One region of the Thalassobacillus hwangdonensis genome, then DNA from elsewhere that is predicted to be linked to it. Evidence: a T-box and tRNA genes for the amino acid it is inferred to sense, from the RefSeq annotation. Region 1 holds a T-box; the other holds one or more tRNA genes.
The links. The T-box of region 1 lies ahead of ileS (isoleucine--tRNA ligase). A T-box ahead of a tRNA ligase gene usually reads a tRNA of that ligase, here a tRNA-Ile.

Region 1 (3,410 bases):
ATCCATGATGTCTTCTTCCTTCGTGAACGTTCCGTTCGGGCTGTGTTCGGAAGTGAAACCTTCAGGAAGCAGGTCCTTTGCTTCCCGTTCGAACCATACGTTCGATCCGTGTTCACGGAATAGATCCGAAACATGCTGGATCGTTTCATCTGTGATGATCGGAGTGCCGTCTTCTCCATAGAATACCGGAATCGGTACACCCCATGTACGCTGACGGGAGATACACCAATCTTCACGGTCACGGACCATGTTATACAGACGCGTTTCTCCCCATTTCGGAACCCACTTTACATTTTTGATTTCATCCAGCAATGTATCGCGGAAATCCTTGATGGATGCGAACCACTGGTCCGTCGCACGGAAAATGGTCGGTTTCTTCGTTCTCCAGTCATGCGGGTAGGAGTGTGTGATGAATTCCAGCTTTACAAGTGCGCCGACTTCCTGGAGCTTTTCTGTGATCGGTTTGTTAGCAGCATCATAGAATTGTCCTTCATAGCCAGGAGCTTCTTCTGTGAATACCCCTTTTTCATCTACTGGGCAAAGGACATCAAGATCATATTTCTTACCGACCCAGAAGTCATCTTCCCCGTGTCCAGGGGCAGTATGGACACAACCTGTTCCACCTTCCACAGTTACGTGATCCCCAAGGATTACGAGTGACTCACGGTCATACAGTGGGTGCTTCGTCGTGATATATTCTGCTTCTTTTCCTTTGAACGTCTTGACTACCTGAGGGTTTTCCCAGCCAATCTTTTCAGCGACATCGTCCAACAGATCTTCAGCTACTACGAATTTATCTTCTCCTGCTTCAACCACTACATAATTGTAGGCAGGATTTAATGCAATTCCCATGTTGGAAGGAATCGTCCAAGGGGTCGTCGTCCAGATGACGAACTTCTCTCCACCTTCAAGCAGCTCTTTGCCATCTTTGACTTCGAATGCTACATAGATGGATGGAGAACGTTTATCCTGGTACTCAATTTCTGCTTCCGCAAGTGCGGACTCAGAAGAAGGTGACCAGTAAACAGGCTTCAAGCCTTTATAGATGTAACCTTGTTTGGCCATTTCACCGAATACTTTGATCTGTTCAGCCTCATAGTCCTTATTCAAGGTTACGTAAGGATTATCCCAGTCCCCGCGAACTCCAAGCCGCTTGAACTCGCTGCGCTGATTATCCAGCTGCCCCATCGCGTACTCGGCACATTTCTGACGGAACTCTGCAACCGTCATTTTTTTGCGGTCGAACTTTTTCTTCTTTGTCAAAGCCGTTTCAATCGGAAGACCATGTGTGTCCCAACCAGGAACATAGGGAGCATTGTAGCCTGACATCGATTTGTAGCGGACAATGAAGTCTTTCAGAGATTTATTCAACGCATGGCCCATGTGCAATGCGCCGTTCGCATATGGAGGTCCATCATGCAATACGAAGAACGGACGGTCCTTCGTACGTTCTTGCACTTTTCCATAGATATCCATTTCGTCCCACTGCTTCTGCATATCAGGCTCTCGATTCGGAAGATTTCCACGCATCGGGAAATCCGTTTTCGGCATAAGTAATGTCTCTTTATAATTCACTTCAATTTCCTCCTCTTTTCAACTACCATTGACTCAATACAATAAAAAAAGCCTTCTTCATCCCAAAAAGGGACGAGAAAGCTCGCGGTACCACCCTTATAGAAAATCCGATAGCAGATTTCCCACTCAGTTCATTCGTAACGTGAATCAAACGTCCATTTCTACTCATCGCTTTTCGAATGGAAACTCAAGGGTGATTTTCCAAAAGGGGCTGCTCCGGACTCGCACCATCTCCGGATCGCTCAAACTGCCAGGGGACCTTTCGTACTTTCCCTATCATTGTCTTGACTTCATTAAGATTTGTATAATTTCATGTTAATGAATTATATGTAATTTTACAAATGAAGTCAAGATTTATTTTCTACAAGCTCTTTTCTGAATGTGTCTTCATCCTCCATCTCCGTATCAAGCAAGTGGTCCCAATCTTCAGTCTGGATCATATCCAGCTGAGCTTCCACAAGCATACGGAGGCGGTTTTTGAAAACTTTCGCCTGCTTCTTCAATTCTTCGACTTCAATGGCAATACGGTGGGATCTCGTCAACGCTTCGTTAATGATGCGGTCTGCATTCTTTTCCGCTTCTTTCACGATCAGTTTGGATTCTTTCGTAGCGTTGTTTTTCACTTCTTCAGCGGTTTCCTGTGCAACAAGGATCGATTTATTCAATGTCGTTTCTATATTGGTGAAGTGTCCAAGGCGATCGTTTAGTTGATTGACTTGCTCTTCCAATCCCTTTTTCTCGCGGATTACCATCTCATAATCTTTGATGACCTGATCCAGAAACTCATTTACTTCGTCCTCATCATAGCCTCTGAAACCTCTGGTGAATTCTTTGTTATGGATATCAAGTGGTGTTAATGGCACACCGGCCACCTCCTCAGTATAGTCATATGAACATATATCTAGTACTTTAAATTTCGACAAAAAAAGGTCGATTCCTTCTTTCCACCTGATTTTATTTTAATTTCGAAGTGGTAATCCTGAATTTTTCCTTTTTTGTAGTTCCATGTACTTCCACCAATTTACTCCGACCTTTTTTACGGACGGATATCATATCACCCGATTCGAGCTGGAATGAAGTATCCTCGACTACGCGAAAGTTTACTTTCACGTGGCCCTTTTCAATCAGTAATCCGGCATTTTGTCGTGATATACGATAAATCTCTTTCACGATTACATCAAGCCGCAAAGACGAAACCGTAGTTTCTGCCGATTCCCAAACATCTGTACTTTGCAGCATCTGATCAAATGATTTCACTTCAAATTGGATGTTCGCTTTTTTAACACCGGTCATATTCATACGTATGTAATCAACAATATCACCAGTAGCTACGATCTGGATGACTCCATCCCGAACGATGAGATCTCCTACCTTTTTTCGTTTGATTCCCAGTGACATGAAAGCACCCAGGACGTCCCGGTGCGTCAAGGTGATGAATTTCTGGGGATAGACTGCTTCCAGGAGTACCAGGTCGAAGTCTTTCTCATCCACTGTTTCATAATAAGGAGCAAGAATGGCGCGTTTTCTTTCTGCACCTTTTCCCCCGAAAAAATCCAATGTAAAATCAGGGTGCTTTCCGATTACTGTTTTAAAGATTAATTGTTCTCTCGGATCGAGGAATTCGGTTAGCTTAGGGATGAAGCTTCTTTCCACTTCTGTTTGCCATGACAGAATCTGATCGATGAACGGCCGTTCCTCTTTTCTGAAATGTTGGTAGATATCCAATTTAATCACCTGCCAATCGTGGGGACGTTTTTCTGATCGCTATAAACTATGTGAAAATACAAATAGTAAAGCGTTGTGTAGGACACGCAGCTTTACTATCACAGTTTCTA
Region 2 (3,410 bases), 630 kb from region 1:
CCGATTTTAGCTGTCGGTGCATTACTGCTCTTCTTCTTTAAGAGTAAGAAAGTCACCTATATTGGTCAGACGCTATTTGGTTTCGGTGCGCTCTTCTTTGGTCTGGAAGTGATGAGTGGTGGGGTTAAGCCGCTACGTGATCTTCAGACATTCCATGACCTGACGGTTAGCATGAGTGACAACCCGATCCTTGGTGTTGTAATTGGAACAGTTTTCACTGTAATCGTACAAAGTTCCAGTGCAACCATCGGTATTTTACAAGAATTCTATGGACAAGGGCTGATGGATATTGATGCAGCCTTGCCGGTACTATTCGGTGATAACATCGGTACAACCATCACAGCAGTACTTGCAGCTATCGGTGCAAGTGTAGGAGCAAGACGTGCCGCAGCCGTTCACGTAATATTCAACGTTCTAGGTGCAGTTCTGTTCCTATTGTTATTGAAGCCATTTACGATTTATGTCGAATTCTTAAGAAACCAATTTGACCTTGAACCAGAGATGACGATTGCATTTGCCCACGGATCTTTCAATATTGCAAATACGATTCTGCAATTCCCGTTTATTGCAGTATTGGCTTGGATTGTTGTGAAAGTCATCCCAGGTAAAGATTCTATTGTAGAATTCAAACCACGTCATCTTGATCCGATTTTCATTGAGCAATCTCCATCACTTGCCCTGGATCAGGCGAAAGAAGAAGTAATTCGCATGGGTGAGTATGCGTATAAAGGACTTGAAGAAACAAGTTATTACCTGAATAACCATAAACAAAAGCATGCGGAAGTGGCGCTGCAGATCGAGGATGCTTTGAATAACCTCGACCGTAAGATTACGGATTATCTAGTCGAGCTATCATCAGCACCGCTTTCTGATGAAGAAAGTCATAAACACTCTGCATTGATGGACTCTGTCAGAGACATCGAGCGAATTGGTGACCACTTTGAAAATATTGTCGAATTGATCGATTATAAGATCTCCAATAAAGTGGACCTTACTGAACAAGCAAATGAAGATTTAAACGATATGATCAGTCTAACCTTGATGACTGTGAAGCAGGCGATGCGAGCGCTTGAAAATATGGATAGAGAAGAAGCACTTGCCGTTGTGCAGAAGGAAGATCAAATTGACCAAATGGAACGTGCTTACCGCAAGAAGCACATCATCCGTCTGAATGAAGGACTATGCTCTGGACAGGCTGGTATCGTGTTCGTTGATATCATCAGCAACCTTGAGCGTATCGGGGACCATGCCGTCAATATTGCAGAAGAAGTTCTAGCTGAACAGTAACTCAGTAAGAAGCGTATTCCTCAAACGAGGAGTACGCTTCTTTTTTAGTGAAAAAATTGTTGAATGAACGGATAGAACATGCTATATTATTTTTGTCGCTTAACAAAGCTTCTGAAAAATACCTTTGACAGAAGTGCTGAGACATGATATATTAAATCTTGTCGCTTCAATGAAGTTACATATGCACAAGAGATTTTTTTAAAAACTGACAAGCTCAATGACATCCTTATTTATATTGATCCACCGTAGCTCAGTGGTAGAGCAATCGGCTGTTAACCGATCGGTCGCAAGTTCGAATCTTGCCGGTGGAGCCAAGAGATCATGGCGGTGTAGCTCAGCTGGCGAGAGCGTACGGTTCATACCCGTGAGGTCGGGGGTTCGATCCCCTCCGCCGCTACCATACATATGTTTCATTAATTAAATACTTATCATTCACATGGCGGTCGTGGCGAAGTGGTTAACGCACCGGATTGTGGTTCCGGCATCCGTGGGTTCGATCCCCACCGGTCGCCCCATGTGGACCCTTAGCTCAGCTGGTTAGAGCTATCGGCTCATAACCGATCGGTCGCAGGTTCGAGTCCTGCAGGGTCCACCATATATATGACGGAGGAGTACCCAAGTCCGGCTGAAGGGATCGGTCTTGAAAACCGACAGGGGCTTCACGGCCCGCGGGGGTTCGAATCCCTCCTCCTCCGCCATTTTTTATTTTTAGGAAGAAAATAACTCATCCAAAATAAGAGAACAGCCAAAATGAACCAAGAGACTTGAGTGACCAAATACCAGTCTCACACAAATCAGAGCACCGGCTTGGTAGCGAAGCCGTAAACCTCTTGAATTATCTTCAGCGTAGGCTTTGCGAGGAGTTCAACACCACACATTAAGCCAGAGGCTAACTAGAACGAGTCGAACGACGAGCACATTCACGTGAACGTCGCGGAAATACTATTAATCAAATTTTCACTATTATGGCTTGGTAGCTCAGTCGGTAGAGCAACGGACTGAAAATCCGTGTGTCGGCGGTTCGATTCCGTCCCAAGCCACTTTCAACCAGAACAAGCAGAGATGCTTGTTTTTTTATTATCTGTTTTTTCATGTTTGAAATGATTCCCAATGGGTATTAATATTTACGGAGCCGATTTTTTGGCCTTCTTTTCATGTGCAAAAGATTTGCATGGGTCATACCACTTTGGTAATGTTGCATTAGAGGCAACATTTTTCATGAAGCTTCTAATGTACATAAATATAAAGGAGGAATTTTCATTATGGCTAAATTTGAACTACCAGAACTACCTTATGCTTACGACGCACTTGAACCACACATCGATAAGGAAACGATGAACATCCACCATACGAAGCACCACAACGCTTATGTAACTAAGCTTAACAATGCGGTGGAAGGACATGCGGATCTAGAAAGCAAGTCCCTTGAAGATCTTTTAGGTAATCTTGACGCTGTACCTGAAAATATCCGTACTGCAGTACGCAACAACGGTGGCGGAGCTGCGAACCACAACCTATTCTGGACAGTAATGTCTCCGAATGGCGGCGGTGCACCATCTGGTGAACTTGCTGATAAAATCAATGATACGTTCGGAAGCTTAGAAAGCTTCAAAGAGAAATTCGAAAATGCTGCAAAAGGACGCTTCGGCTCCGGTTGGGCATGGCTTGTTGTCAATAATGGCAACCTTGAAGTTACAGATACGCCAAACCAGGACACTCCTTTGATGGAAGGTAAAACTCCTATCCTTGGACTTGATGTTTGGGAGCACGCGTATTACCTGAAATATCAGAACAAACGCCCTGACTACGTTTCTGCATTCTGGAACGTTGTAAATTGGGACGAAGTTTCCAAGCGTTTTGACGCAGCTAAATAATAAATGACACATGAAAGCGTAGGCGAATAAGCCTGCGCTTTTTCTTATGCCTGTAGATACTTGTAGCCTCCATCCTAATCGTTTCGTATATCTCCTTTTCATTTGTGAAAACTAACGGTATGTAAAGGAGATTGGAGATATGAATAAGTTATTTCGTACGATTTTAGGACCAACAGAAGTCAATCGTGATTTATTGTTGCTATTGTTGATCGGTGGCCTTTACTCATTAGGGATTTTCCTTTCCAATAC

Region 2: it has a tRNA-Ile gene. The T-box ahead of ileS (isoleucine--tRNA ligase) is inferred to sense a tRNA for this amino acid. The anticodon was not compared.

Annotation. Positions count from the first base shown of each region.
Region 1 covers NZ_JBHTKL010000001.1:501,241-504,650, reverse strand. The annotation lists gene ileS (isoleucine--tRNA ligase) at 1-1,575, opposite strand, end outside; T-box leader at 1,641-1,864, opposite strand; gene ACFQ2J_RS02705 (DivIVA domain-containing protein) at 1,923-2,438, opposite strand; gene ACFQ2J_RS02700 (YlmH family RNA-binding protein) at 2,530-3,309, opposite strand.
Region 2 covers NZ_JBHTKL010000001.1:1,135,417-1,138,826, reverse strand. The annotation lists gene ACFQ2J_RS06115 (Na/Pi cotransporter family protein) at 1-1,287, shown strand, start outside; tRNA gene ACFQ2J_RS06110 (tRNA-Asn) at 1,527-1,601, shown strand; tRNA gene ACFQ2J_RS06105 (tRNA-Met) at 1,611-1,687, shown strand; tRNA gene ACFQ2J_RS06100 (tRNA-His) at 1,727-1,802, shown strand; tRNA gene ACFQ2J_RS06095 (tRNA-Ile) at 1,806-1,882, shown strand; tRNA gene ACFQ2J_RS06090 (tRNA-Ser) at 1,893-1,985, shown strand; tRNA gene ACFQ2J_RS06085 (tRNA-Phe) at 2,255-2,327, shown strand; gene ACFQ2J_RS06080 (superoxide dismutase) at 2,550-3,161, shown strand; gene ACFQ2J_RS06075 (MFS transporter) at 3,301-3,410, shown strand, end outside.